Regions from separate parts of the Nostoc sp. DedQUE12b genome, predicted to be linked through region 2. Evidence: riboswitches for the same ligand, from Rfam matches in the RefSeq annotation. Region 2 holds a riboswitch; each other region holds the start of a gene.

Region 1 (4,825 bases), on a different contig from region 2:
AATGAGTCCTCAGCCTTTACACGAGCAGATTCAACAATTTGCTAAAAGCGCTTTTGGCGATTACTTACTGTCTCCAAATGAAAATTGCCTGAAAATTGTACCGCTATTTCTACTGCCGGGAGTGCATGTGATGACAGATATTCCTGCCGAAGTAGCACTTGCACAACAGGCTGTTGGTCAAGATATCATCATTGAGTTGCAACCATATTTAGGCTCTCACCCCAATTTAGAGAAATTGCTGGCAAAGCAAATAGCTGCTATCAAAGCAGAAGCATGGATTCTCTTAGCTCATGGTAGCCGTCGCCCAGGTTCGCAAAAAACTGTGGAAGCAATGGCGGCGAGTTTGGGAGCAGTAGCTGCTTATTGGGCTGGGCCTCCTAGTTTAGAATCACGGGTGAAAGAGTTGGTAACTGCTGGTTATCGGGAAATTGCAATCTTGCCATACTTTTTATTCGCTGGTGGAATAACCGATGCGATCGCCACCTCAATAGAGGAGCTAAAATTACAATTTTCTGCGGTGAATTTCCAACTGGCCAAGCCACTGGGAGCAAGTGCAGAATTAGCCGAGCTAATTTGGGATTTAACACAGAGATGAACCGCACAGAAAAACAGGAGAACAAGTATTTGGGAAAGGTTTATTTAGTAGGTGCGGGGCCAGGAGATCCAGGATTAATTACCCTGAAAGCGAAAGGTTTGTTGGAATGTGCAGATGTAGTCATCTATGATGCTTTGGTGAGTCCGGCAATTCTGGCAATGATTAATCCCCAAGCCGAGCAAATTAATGCTGGTAAACGTGCGGGGAGACATTCGTTGTTGCAGTCAGAAACAACTCAATTGTTGATTGAAAAAGCACAGGATCATGCAATTGTAGTGCGGCTCAAGGGCGGCGATCCCTTTATTTTTGGTCGCGGTGGCGAAGAGATGGAAGAATTAGTTCAAGTGGGAATATCAACGGAAGTTGTGCCGGGTATCACTTCGGGAATTGCAGCAGCAGCATACTCAGGTATTCCTTTGACGCATCGGCTATATAGTTCGTCAGTGACATTTGTAACTGGCCATGAAGCAGCGGGTAAGTATAGACCGCAAGTGAATTGGAGTGCGATCGCTCACGGTTCCGAAACCATTGTAATTTATATGGGAATTCACAATCTGTCTTATATTGTGGAAGAATTAAGTACTGCTGGGTTTAATTTAGAAACGCCGATTGCTTTGGTGCGCTGGGGTACGCGCCCAGAACAAGAAGAATTAATTGGAACATTGGAAACAATTGTCAAACAGGTAGAGGAAAGTGGATTTAGTGCGCCTGCGATCGCAGTTATTGGACAAGTAGTGAATATGCACAGTATTTTATCTGGTTGTCGTCCAGTTTGATAGTTGGCGCAAAGCTTGTTGTTTCGTATTCTCCGATAACCCTAGTGTATGATCGATAAGGTTATTCGGTTCTGGTGGGAGTCAGCCACCAGAGGTAACGGGGAAAGTTCGGTGCAAATCCGGCGCTGTCCCGCAACTGTGAACCCAATTTGAGATTAAAGAACTAAATCGAAAATCTCAAATTGAGTGAGTCAGGATGCCCGCCGAAATCGATTTATTAGTTTCACATATCTGCGAGGTACAGATGACTACGACTGCAAATATTTCCCCAACTAGTCCATTGGGTGTTGCTGAACATACTTTATTTGTTTGCAAAACCTGTGCCAGTGTTTGGCAAAATGGAAAACGCTTAGGTGAAAGTGGTGGTGAAAAACTTTTACACCAACTTCAGCAGCTGGCACAAGATTGGGATTTACGAGAACAATTCCCAATTCAGGAAGTTGAATGCATGAGTGCTTGTAATCGTTCTTGTGTAATCGCCTTTAGTGCCAAAGGCAAATTAACATATTTATTTGGTGATTTAGCCGTTGATGGTAGTGCCTCTGCGGTACTGGAATGTGCTAGCCAATACTATGCTAAAGCAGATGGTTTACTGCCTTGGTCAGAGCGTCCAGAAGCAATGAAAAAGGGGATTTTAGCAAAGATTCCACCGTTATCTATCTAAATGATGCGCGTTTTGATTTTGGGTGGGACGAGTGATGCAGCAGAACTAGCTGCCAAAGTTACGGCTATCCAAGGATTAGAAGTAATCACCTCTCTAGCTGGACGCACCCGTGAACCGTCAGTACCGTTGGGCGATTTGCGGGTTGGAGGCTTCGGTGGTGTGGCTGGATTGGCTAGCTATCTGCGAGTCATGCAAATCGACTTATTAATTGATGCAACCCATCCTTTTGCGACTCAAATTTCTTTCAATGCGGCAGATGCGGCAACAGAAGTTGGAGTACCCCGCCTGATGTTAATCCGTCCGCCTTGGGAAAAAGAAAGTGGCGATCGCTGGATTGAAGTTGATAGTGTTGCAGCCGCAGCAACAACCCTGCAAAATCAGGCACAGCGAGTATTTTTGACAGTTGGTAGGCAAGAACTGGCCGCTTTTGCTCATTTGGAGAAAATTTGGTTTTTGATGCGGATGATTGACCCTCCTAGCGAAGATGCTTTAGTACCGCCGGGGATGGTATTGTGCGATCGCGGGCCTTTTACCCTCAATAATGAGAGACAAATTCTGATTGAGAATAACATTGATACCATCGTCAGTAAAAATAGCGGTGGCGATGCCACAAAGCCCAAGATTATTGCCGCGCGAGAACTAGGCGTGAAGGTTGTGATGGTAAATCGTCCAGCGATACCGCCAGGGGAGCAGGTTAGTAATGTTGATGCTGCTTTGGTATGGTTATGCGTAGGCGTAGCCCGCCGTAGGCATCGCTGCTAAGTAAATAGCCAAGATTGATAATACGATCTTTCCTAATTTCCGTATAATACACGGGAACGATCGCAGTAACGACTTTCATGAAAAATCTAGCTCTATCTGCCATAGCCCTCGCCACCACATCTGGATTAGTTTTTGGGACAATGCCAGCAGCTTCTGCTTTAAGTTGGAATTGGAATTATTCTGGTACTGGCATTGTGGCAAATGGTACTTTCACTACTAATGACACCCCTAACGATTTGGGTTCTTACTTGATTACTGGAATTACTGGTACGCGAAATGGTGAAACAATTACTGGTTTGCAACCCGCCGGGACTCCAATCCCAGGAAACGAACCTTTTAATGTTGATAATTTAATTAGTCTTAATACTCAGCAGTTAACAGGTGATGGTTTTGGATATTCCACTTCGGGAGGAAACTATTCTAGTCCATTTTTTGCGAGTTTTTTGCCGACACCAGGTTATTTAGAGGTATTTTCTGCGCCGCCAATCATACCAGGTTTTGAAAATTTAGGATTGGAAGATAGTGAGTTACCTATTAGTTTTTCTGCAACTATAGTCACTGTTTCTGAACCCACTTCTATCCTTAGCCTGCTCTTTCTTGGTACTTTTGTTGGCGCACCTTCATTACTCAAACGCCACAATTTATCCAAATTTACTCAGAAGAAGCTCGAAAAAGTTTCCTAAAACCATCAACAGTTATCAGTTATCAGTTATCAGTTATCAGTTAATTTTTCCGTTGGGAGTTAGAGTCCCCCATTTCTAAAAATGGCGTGTTTCAGTCGGGGTCAAATCTCCGACTGAAACTATGATAACTGTTCACTGTTCACTGTTCACTGTTCACTGTTCACTGTTCACTGTTCACTGATTTAATAATAATTCAAAATTATACCCTTACAAAGAAGCAAGCTACGCGTAGCATCTTGTAGAAAAGAGAGTTGCAGATGGGAATTTAAAGCCCGATTGTAGCTTGCTTTTTGTAGGGTAACTTTAACTAAGTATAGTTTTGCGTAAAAGCGTAGCGTTTTTAATGCAAGCCGACGCATTAACATTGTAGGGTATTGCCAAATTTAATTCGCTATGAATTAATGAAATGCTCTACTAAGTGTTGACGTTCGGTTTTAAACCCTTAAATTCATGAGAAAACTTGCGATCTCTCTATAGGCTCTTGGAGACATACAGATTAAACTAATATAGCAACGGTGGTATCATTGCATCCAAATGATACCGTAATTTTGTCTAGATATAGAATTCTATCGCTCAACTGACGGTAGATTATTTCTAAAAGGAGTTTGCTGCCAATGTCCACAAAACCAACTACTCGACTAATTTTAGAGACTTTACTCCCCCATCTCAAAGTAGCAGCAGCCTATGCCCATTTTCTTCAACCAAAAATTGCTGCACTTCCCGCCAAAGAACAAGGAAACAACTTTTTTAGTGCCGCCCTTACTGACGCAGATGTGGCTATTCAAAATTTAGTAGAAGTAGTATTACTAGGAACTTTTCCAGATATTCGCTTTTATGGTGAAGAATATGAAAGTTCTAATAATACCAAATATTTTCGCGCTATCGAACTCGGTTCAGAAGGTGATTACTTAGTAACACTTGATCCGATTGATGGTACGAAGTTTTATATGGATGGACATTCTAATTACCAAATTATTCTCAGTATTCTAAATGCGGATGACTTTGAAGCAGTAATTGCCATTTCTCCTGCCCAAAACATTTATTTTTACGCCCTTAGAGGTGAAGGTGCTTTTAAAGGCACGCTGGAGATGAAATTAGAAGCCTGTGCCCCATTAGATATAACATCCGCTAAACCTTCTATTTTATTGGGATGGGGAATGAATGCGAGCGCACATTTACTAAAAGATAAATATAAAGTAATCGATATAGCAAATGATTACTCTAGTGATATTCAAATTCCCAATCTTAATGGTATTCTCAGTGGCGACTTGAGTGGAGCAGTCATCAAGTCGGGCAAGTTTCTTGATAGTGCTGCACTTGCTTTTATTGCAAAAGAGGCTGGCTG
Region 2 (4,825 bases):
GTTAGGCATCACTATACTTTGCCAAAATAGCTACTATACAACTGTAATCAACTTGAATGAACAATCTCTAAAACCTTAACCATTTGCTAATAGCATCCAATTAGCAATAACTTCACTGCGTAGCAAACCTAAATCTAGGGAAAAAAGCGATCTAACACCGTCTTTAATGCTTCAATCTCAGTTTTAATATCTCCCTCTTGGGTAGTTCGAGCAACGGATTCCTTGAGATATTCATGTAAAATAATTCGACCAACTTGCTGAACTGCTCCTCGAACAGCAGCTATTTGAACCAATACATCCGGACAAGGACGACTGGCTTCAACCATATTCTTGACACCCCGAATATGTCCTTCAATACGGGACAATCGCTTCACCAAATCATTTAGAGATGCTTCACTGTAATTATGCTTTATATTGGATGAGTTTTCTTGATGAGAATCCATATAGCTATTTTTGGTTTTTGATGGGTTTGGAATTGATTAAGTAACAATTTACTACTAGCTGAAATCTAAATTACTGCTAAAAAATCTTGTTGGGTAGCAATTTCATATGACTGATTCAAACAAATTCACGCTCGTGGAGATGGACTGACAGGTGCATGTTCCAGCTGACAGTAAGGGCGGCTATAGCATAATGGTGACTCTAAAGCGTGCCTAACCAAGAACTCTGGATTGCTCATTACTTGTTCAGTTGCGCCATCGTACACAACTTGACCTTGACTGAGAACAACAGTGCGATCGCACAAGTCCAAAGCTAAATCTAAATCATGCGTTGCAATCAACTGAGTCAGAGGTAAACTTTGCAGTAACTCGATTAACTGACGGCGACAACGGGGATCTAATTGAGCCGAGGGTTCGTCAAATACTAATATCTGTGGGTTCATGGCTAAGACACCGGCGATCGCAATCCGTTTCTTTTCACCTCCATATAAATTACCTGTATAGCGTTGCCATACCATTGGGGATCGATATCAACTGCTGCCATTGCTTGCAGAACTCGCTGTTGTAATTCTTCACCTTGCACACCCATATTCATCGGGCCAAAAGCAACATCCCGGTAGGGGGGCATAAAAACGCCTACGGCGGGCGCTTGCGCCATCGGAGTAACGGCAGCAACATGAAAAAATGATGCTTACAAACGAACAATAATTGCTTTCTTTTCACAGATACGGTATCTACGACCTAATTTAGTAGGGTTAACCACACTTAATTGTTTTGTCAAGTAATTGCAAATATTATTTACATAACGTTATATTTAGTTACATAAACTAGCGAAGGAAAAAAAGACATGACTAGCAAAGGTTTCACCATCAACGAACTCGGTCAACTTGACAACTTTGCAGTTGAACCAAAGGTTTATGTAGACCAAACTCCAAGAGTTGGCTTTACCGAGTATGCTGAAAAACTCAATGGTTGTTTGGCAATGATTGGCTTTGTCTCACTCATCGCTTTTGAAGTAACCACCGGACACGGCCTGATTGGATGGCTGACTAGCTTGTAGATAATTTTAACTATCCAAAAATTACATTCAATTAACGCATAGAACATTAAGCGAGGAGAGTTATGAGAACTGATTTTGATTTCCCCAAAAAAGATTTAATTGGCCCCGTTGTTTTTCGACCTGATTTCACCAACTTTGAGAAAATCAATCTCAACCAAGCTTGGTCATTGTTTTTCACCGCAGGTCAAGACGACAAAGCGTTGGGACAAGGAATTGAATTAGGCAAGTTTTTCACTAACCTTTTAATTGCTGTAGGAGTAACGGGAATCCTTTGGGGAACTTTCTTCAGTAATTTAGGATAAGCAATTGTATAAGCGTGTTCAATTGAATAAATTCACTAGAAGTCTTGGTTTTCATAGCCAAGACTTCTTTAATGTCATGAAATTTTCAAATCAGAGTGACTGTTAACTAAAATTTGCTCTTGTATTATTTTCCTTACCATGCTATATAATGGGTCGATTAGTCGGTTCTAGTGGGGAACAGCCATTAGAGGAAACGGGGAAAGTCCGGTGTGAATCCGGCGCTGTCCCGCAGCTGTAATGAGATTGTGTTCAAACATCCTCTCAAAGTCAGAAGACCCGCCGATGTTAATACACCTAAAAAATCTGCGAGGTACAGATGTTACAAAATTTTTTCCGGTCAGAGTTAAGACTTATATCATTCATCGTTTTTTGTATCTGCGTTAGGAAAAATCATAGGTAGTGGATTTTACCAAACAACAACGCTCGCAATATCAAAAGCAAAAATATACAGCTATCAACTATGCCTTGCGAAAATTCAGTATGGCTAACATTTGAATTAAATAAATTTAATTCAGTTGATTGAACTGTCATGAACTCGATTAAATATTCAAGTATTTTTGCTAGAGTTTTTTGATAGTTGTACGCCAAATTCCTAGAAGTTTTGTGGTTTTTTGAGCGAACAAAATTAGAGAGTGTGGATAATAAAGCGGTTTATTTGCATTTAAATACCCAGCTAAAAGAACATTCAGCAGTCAAGTATTTCTGCTGGGTTAATACTGGTGTGAGTAGAAGTAAATACAAATTGTCTGATGTTATAAAATCGAAACAGGAGAGTACTCTGTGAAAATCCACTGGTTGCTACCCAGTACAATATTAAGTATTGCCATACTCACATCTCCCGCACTTGCTGCAAAACTAGAATCTTGGCGATTTGATGGTGTCTCTAAGCAACTGGAATTTACGACTGATGAGATCGTTCGCGGTATTCTCCAGTATTTACGGCAAAAGTAAGTAATTTTCTTATTGAATCAGATTTTATACCAATCACAAAATAAGTTATTGAATTTTGCATTAGACAGTAAACAATGATATAGTTTAAACTTACAAGTCGGTTCTGATGGGGGTCAGCCATCAGAGGTAAGGGGGAAAGTCCGGTGTGAATCCGGCGCTGTCCCGCAGCTGTAATCAAGGTTTACCTTGTGAGTCAGAATGCCCGCCGAAAAGTCAACTTCTGCTGAAATCTACGAGGTATAGATAAGCGCAACTATGAATATTTTCACAATCAATCAATTTTATTTCTTCATCGTACCAAAGATACACTTCAGGTTACGGCTTAAGAGGAGATGATAGAGAGTTAATTGGCGATACAAATTGCGCCTAGAAGCGTCTGCTGAGTTATTTGGCACGATTATCGCTGATGTAAAAAGTAGCAGTTTTTTAAAAGGACATCAATAGCTATTTAATAATAGCTGTATTCCTGCTGTCTGATCTTATAATGGTCATCCAATTATAAGATTTTGGATTGATTCTACAGACAAATTCTGCGAATTGTACCATCAAAGAATTGTTGGTCAATTATTACCAATAGTTTGCAATAGATACATTGCACAGTCAGCAAGGTGAAATTTCATGCTGACAAAACTTTGTAATATCTGCGTTTGGGACTTAATTCTACACACATTAAAATTAATGCTCAACAAACAACATACATTATTTGTTTGTACGACCTGCGCTACCCTGTGGCAAGATGGTAAGCGGATTGGTGAAAGTGGCGGACAGCAGTTATTACAACAACTTCAACAACTTACATTCGATTGGGAATTGCAAAATAAATTCTTCATTCAGGGAGTTGAATGCATGAGTGCTTGTAACCGTTCTTGTGTAATTGCCTTTGTTGCGTCAGGGAAACCAACTTATTTATTTGGTGATTTACCAAATGATAGTTGTGCATCTGCGGTACTGCAATGTGCCAGTCAATACTATGCTAAAAGTGATGGTTCACTGCCTTGGTCAGAACGACCTGAACCTCTAAGAAAAGAGATTCTAGCAAAGATTCCACCACAAAGTAAGTGGACGCAATTAAACATAAGTTGTTGTAATTGAAGACTGAGTGAAAAAGCTCTTGAGCAGAGGAATAGGGAAGCTATAGCCCACAATTATACTCAGCTTTGAACCTGATATTTTTGGTAAAAGTTAGCAGTTTCTAATTCATAGTGTGTAATTATCTAATCTTCAAAGGAATAAAAAGTAATGCAGATTCAAACCGCAACATTAGGCTATCCCCGTATTGGTAAAAATCGGGAAGTCAAAAAAGCATTAGAAGCATTTTGGAGTGGCAAGCTAGAGGCAGAATCGTTACTACAAACCGTGCGACAAGTTGAGGAATCTAACTGGAAAACTCAACTGGAAGCCGGAATTGACCGCATTGGTATTGGAGATACAACTCTCTACGACCATGTACTTGATTGGATATTTCGTTTTGGGCTAATTCCTCAAAGATTCCAGCAATTTAGTGGGTTAGAACGCTACTTTGCAATGGCGCGGGGTCAAGAAGGAATTCCAGCTTTGGAAATGACTAAGTGGTTCGATACTAATTACCACTATCTTGTCCCAGAAATTGCAACAGATATATTACCAGCCGATTTCAGTGACTTTATAGAAACTGTGTCTCGCGCTCAAAATATATTAGGTAAAAAAGCAGTTCCCATAGTCTTGGGGCCATGCACTCTACTACGTTTGAGCCGACTGGAATTAAATGTAGACGAGGCAGTATCAAAGCTATTGCCACTCTATGTTAACCTGCTTACAGAACTGAAGAATTTGGAAATAGCAGAAGTACAAATACATGAACCAGCACTGGTTTTCGGTGATGCTAATTCCTGGAAAGAACATTTTCAAACTGTCTATAATTCACTCTATACAGTAGGAATACCTTTGCATCTAGTTACTTATTTTGATGACTTGGGTGAAACCTACCCTTGGGTAATAGATTTACCAGTTGCTGCTATTAGCTTAGACTTTACACGCGGACGCAACTTAGAGTTAATTAAAACTCATGGTTTCCCACAAAATAAGCGACTAGG
Region 3 (4,825 bases), on a different contig from region 2:
GTATTGCTAAACTTTTCATGCTAATAGCAAGAGTGCGGTAGCCACCACGGGAATTTTGTGCTGTCCACAATTCACTAGCTGTGTTCAGCAGGATGAAAATAAACCGATACATTAGTAATAATAAATCGGTTAAAAGTACTGGAAATCGCAAGTAACGCAGAGTTTGTAATATTTCTGTGAAAGGGACAGTTAACATCAGAAAATATAAGCAAGAAACAGAGGCTAATGCTCTAGTTAAAATTCCCAATGCTTGGATACTGCCACTATGACTGATATAAATATAGAAGTGTCCGAGAGTTAGTCCATACCACGAATCTAATTTGACGCTTTGTAAATCAGGAATCGCAACTCCATTCACCATTAGGGCTGGTAAACTTGTCAAACAAAAAACTATGGTGAACATTAACAATCGAAAATAAACTCCAGCCGGAATTCTTGCATAAATAACTGTCCAAGTACTCATCCAAAGCGTGATCAAAATTTGCACTAGCGGATGGGTAGCAAGGGAAATAGCAAGGGTAGTAAATGCAAAAATCAGTTTGTGTTCCGGTGGCAATCTTCGCAGTCGATTAGTGTAAGCTAACGTATCTATTTGCAAGCTCATTCTTCACGTTTTTGTTGTTGGGAACGTCCTTTATATAACCCAATTGCATAACCAACTACTCCTGCACCCAAAGCTGCTTGTGAGGCAAATAATAAGCTTTCTATTTCTCCACTAGCGGGTTCAAAAAACGATTTAAACCAGGGTTTATATCCAGGTTGTATTTCCGTAATTGCTTTTTCGGCTTTGTCATCAGAACCAGCAAATTCACCACCGCGTACAAATATTAACGGTGCAACTGCTAAAGCTAATACAGCTACTACTAATAGCCAGTTACTCAACCCTTTTTTAGACTGATTCATTGCCACTTCCTCGTTTGATTAATTGCAATAGTTCCAATTCTTGAGGATTATAAGATTGCAGCCAATTCCACACCAATACAGTTAGCAATCCTTCACTAATTGCTAAGGGGACTTGAGTAATGGCGAAAATACCGGCGAACTTGGCAAATGAAGCGATAAACCCACCAACAGGTGCAGGAAAAGCTAGGGCAAGTTGGATAGAAGTGATAACGTAGGTGAGTAAATCTGCGATCGCAGCTGCTAGAAATATCGCAATTTTTTCTTTACCACCCAACTTGATTGTCAAATTATATATCCAGTAAGCTACAAATGGGCCGGCGATCGCCATCGAAAAAGCATTTGCCCCCAGCGTCGTCAAGCCACCATGCGCTAGTAATAAAGCTTGAAACAATAACACTAAACTACCCAAAACCGACATAGTAAGCGGTCCAAATAGCACCGCACCTAACCCTGTCCCCGTAGGATGAGAACAGCTACCTGTGACAGAAGGGATTTTTAACGCTGACAGCACGAAAGTGAAAGCACCAGCCAAGCCTAGTAGTAGTTTTAGCTGTGGGTTAGCTTGGGTAATGCGAGTCAGACTACGCAATCCTAATAGAAAAAACGGTAATGCCACAACCCACCAAAAAACTGCCCACTGCACTGGTAAAAAACCTTCCATAATATGCATGGCGTAGGCGGGTTTGGGTAAACCAACTACTAGATAAAAACTGATAACTCCCATCAGGGTTAGACTGACTAACGCCTGTTTTCTTTTCATAATCTGTACCTCGCAGATTTATGTAAACGAATTGATTCTAACCGGCGGGCATCCTGACTTACCTAATTTTGGTTTACAGTTGCGGGACAGCGCCGGATTTGCACCGGACTTTCCCTCTTGCGTCCGATGGCTGCTCCCCATCAGAACCGATTGGAGTAACTATATCACTATTACCAATTTTGAACAGCGATTTTTTATCAGGTATTCACAAAGCGTAGATTGCAGTGCAGAAATGACGTTAACAACTTCAGATGAGCGGACATTGACTGCCTTTTTTCACCCTTACACGGGAGAAATCTTAAGGGAGCGTGACGAAAATAATAATCTCTAGGCGATCGCTCGTAAGATTCACAGCGAACTGATAATGGGAAAAGTAGGGGATTACCTAGTAGAGCTTGCTGCCTGCTGGGGACTCGTGGTGCTTACGGGATTGTATTTGTGGTTGCGAGGCAACAAAGGAACCCTTTTATGAACATTGATTCCACGAGTATGGAGTCAGAATCAGCGATTATGGCGAGACTTGCACGCCGTTTCTGGATTTTATGGCGTGCTGCTAATTGGTTTTCTCTATAGTTACGACTTGCGCCAAAAGGTTATCCAAGCAATCGAGTTGGACGGGATATTGTAAACCTGTAGTAGACTTATCCAGAATTTACGATTTGCACAGCTTTTCTGAGGTAATGATTTTTCTATAATTTGAGTTGCAATACTGACAAAATATCTTTAACTGGGGCTTTATCTGCTTCTAGCTTCTCTATTTTCACTAATAGTCGTTTTGGAATATACTTGCACTTTTTAAGGAGGCGATCGCCATCTTTCCAAAACTCATAGTGATACCAAGCTTGGGGATAATCTTTGCCGTGAAGAGTAATGGTTTTCCACTAAATGGAGGCACAACACCCAGTAATGCCAAAATTTCTATAATTGGGCGCTTCTTGAACTCTGCTTCTTGAATAACCCCCAGTAAATGTTTGGGAATGTACTTGGTCTTCTTTGTACCTTTTTCCTGCCAATGATAGTAAGCTTGGGGGTAGTCCTTTCCACCCCTAGTAATGGTGCGCCAATGAATAGTGCCGTTACCCTCACCCCAATTTCTGCGCTTTTTACTAGGGTTGTCAATACTTGGGGATATCTCTATTTTTTCAAGCTTTTTACTAGGGCTATTATCAATACCCCCCAGTAAAAATTCCTCTAAATGAGGTGGATGGTTTCGACAGGAGTTTGAGGACTCAGATATTTTCGGAGCGCAAATTCTGGATAATTCCATAGGACTTGTCAAAAAACACCGTTGCTGTGCCTGTTTCACCGTGCCGTGCCTTAGCCATGATGAGCTTTAATATTCCTTGGTCTGTAGTGTCTGGGTTGTAGTACTCATCTCGGTAAGTGAGAATAATATTGTCTGCCACCATTTCTAAAATTCCCGATTGGCTAAGGTCGCTCATCATTGGGCGCTTATTCTGTCTGCCCTCAACTCCTCTAGAAATTTGAGAAAGTGCCAACACAGGAACTTCTATTTCCCCAGCCATTTTGTAAAGTCCCCGTGCCACGTCACCTAGTTCATAACTGCGGTTGCCCCCAGAATCCTCTGCCATCATTTGCAGGTAATCGACTACAACTAACCCTAGCTTTCCTTCTTTGGCCTTAATTTGACGGCATTCGGAAGCAATTCTAGAAACGGTAATACCTCTTGAGTCATTCATATAAAGCGGCAGTTCTGAAGCAATACCAACGATTTTGGCAATGCTTGTAAATTCCCAGTCTGCTAGGGGTTTATTACCTGAGCGATGTCTGCGGATGCGATCGCTTTTTAGTGGCGTTAACTCTAAATGCTTATAGGCGTTGCTAACACTAATTAAACTCCACAGCCTGTACTCCAATTGTTTCTTTGTCATCTCCAAGGAGAAGATGACCACAGGTAGCTCATGAAACAGTATCATTTGGAAAGCCAAAAACAAGGCGATCTGGGACTTTCCCATTGATGGCCTACCCGCAACTATGGTGAGTGTGCCGCTTTCAAATCCCACCATCAAATTATCGAGTTCATGAAGTCCTGTATGGTAAATGGGGTTTGCTGAATTTAAATCCTCGTAAGCAGCAACGTTAATCGTGCTGTTATGTTCAGTGTTTGAAGATAGGGTTTGATTAGATAATTGGAAAACTTTCTGTTCTGATTGGTCAAGAATATGTGGTAACTCAGTTTCTGTCTCGTAACCCAGATGTACAATTTCATTTCCAGCCTTGATTAACTGTCTACGCACGAATTTGTCCATTACCAACTCGGCTAAGGTGTCGATGTTGACAGCTGACACTGTGCGGTCTACCAGAGTTGCTAATTTATTTCTCCCGCCGATACGGACTAGCAAATCGTGGTCAGTAAGCCAAGCTGTAACTGTGAGTAAATCAGTGGGTTTACCAGACCAATGAAGGCGCTGCGCGGCTTGATAGATATCTTTATGGGCGCTAATGTAAAAGGCTTCGGGAATTAAGCGATCGCTCACCCTACCGATTGCTTCTGGATCAAGCATGATACCGCCTAAAATCGCCTCTTCCGCTTCGATGTTTTGGGGTGGCAATTTATCAATCATGTCTCACCGCCAGTATTCTCAGCCCGATTTTGCCTTTGCGACTCTTCCCAAGCTCTTTGAGCCTGTCGCTGCCGTTCTTCGAGTTCTCGGCGGAATTCATCTCGAGCATTTTTTGTTTCAGTTTTTTTGGCTTGTACCTGAATTGATGCCAGATATTTTTCGTAATAAACCTCCCAGCGATTTCTTCCAGCTTTGTTCTTGTGAGCTAACCAAGCCTCAATGTCATTCACTGGCTGGCTAAGATTTTTGGTTTTTTCCTCACAAAATTTCCAAAAATTCGCTCGCTCCTCTTCCGAGAGAGTCTTAATAAAGTCTGAATAAGTCTTATAAGTCTTAGGACTTGAAGATTGGCTCTGGGTAGGGCTTTCAGAACTCGGTTGTTGCGTAGCGATCGCGTCTGTTGCGTCATGATCACGCTTGTTGCGTAGCGATCGCGCTTGTTGCGGTGAGGCAACACTGTTGTCTGTAGGCAACACTGTTGTCTCATCGCAACAATGAAGCCCCCCAGCTAAAATTTTGACTTGGACTTTCAGTAGTTCAAGGTCAATGAATCCCTTGTCATCTAAGGCTTTGAGAG

What was found. Region 2 has a riboswitch for cobalamin ahead of RMY16_RS16210 (DUF1636 domain-containing protein). Riboswitches for the same ligand answer to the same signal wherever they lie in the genome.
Region 1: another riboswitch for cobalamin. It lies ahead of RMY16_RS21730 (DUF1636 family protein); the one in region 2 lies ahead of RMY16_RS16210 (DUF1636 domain-containing protein).
Region 3: another riboswitch for cobalamin. It lies ahead of RMY16_RS31105 (energy-coupling factor ABC transporter permease); the one in region 2 lies ahead of RMY16_RS16210 (DUF1636 domain-containing protein).

The regions. Positions count from the first base shown of each region.
Region 1 is NZ_JAVRCI010000048.1:24,349-29,173, reverse strand. It holds gene RMY16_RS21740 (sirohydrochlorin chelatase) at 1-595, shown strand, start outside; gene cobA (uroporphyrinogen-III C-methyltransferase) at 592-1,371, shown strand; cobalamin riboswitch at 1,421-1,594, shown strand; gene RMY16_RS21730 (DUF1636 family protein) at 1,616-2,035, shown strand; gene RMY16_RS21725 (cobalt-precorrin-6A reductase) at 2,039-2,797, shown strand; gene RMY16_RS21720 (PEP-CTERM sorting domain-containing protein) at 2,875-3,480, shown strand; gene RMY16_RS21715 (inositol monophosphatase family protein) at 4,095-4,825, shown strand, end outside.
Region 2 is NZ_JAVRCI010000029.1:53,865-58,689, forward strand. It holds gene RMY16_RS16175 (formylmethanofuran dehydrogenase subunit E family protein) at 1-9, opposite strand, end outside; gene RMY16_RS16180 (metal-sensitive transcriptional regulator) at 135-443, opposite strand; gene RMY16_RS16185 (energy-coupling factor ABC transporter ATP-binding protein) at 569-958, opposite strand; gene RMY16_RS16190 (hypothetical protein) at 886-1,098, opposite strand; gene RMY16_RS16195 (high light inducible protein) at 1,288-1,500, shown strand; gene RMY16_RS16200 (hypothetical protein) at 1,563-1,802, shown strand; cobalamin riboswitch at 1,948-2,101, shown strand; gene RMY16_RS16205 (hypothetical protein) at 2,583-2,753, shown strand; cobalamin riboswitch at 2,835-2,978, shown strand; gene RMY16_RS16210 (DUF1636 domain-containing protein) at 3,432-3,845, shown strand; gene metE (5-methyltetrahydropteroyltriglutamate--homocysteine S-methyltransferase) at 3,993-4,825, shown strand, end outside.
Region 3 is NZ_JAVRCI010000119.1:6,368-11,192, reverse strand. It holds gene cbiQ (cobalt ECF transporter T component CbiQ) at 1-604, opposite strand, end outside; gene RMY16_RS31110 (energy-coupling factor ABC transporter substrate-binding protein) at 601-903, opposite strand; gene RMY16_RS31105 (energy-coupling factor ABC transporter permease) at 890-1,663, opposite strand; cobalamin riboswitch at 1,689-1,829, opposite strand; gene RMY16_RS33230 (PepSY domain-containing protein) at 1,998-2,135, shown strand; gene RMY16_RS31100 (hypothetical protein) at 2,139-2,291, shown strand; gene RMY16_RS31095 (hypothetical protein) at 2,427-2,930, opposite strand; gene dnaB (replicative DNA helicase) at 2,893-4,248, opposite strand; gene RMY16_RS31085 (MarR family transcriptional regulator) at 4,245-4,825, opposite strand, start outside.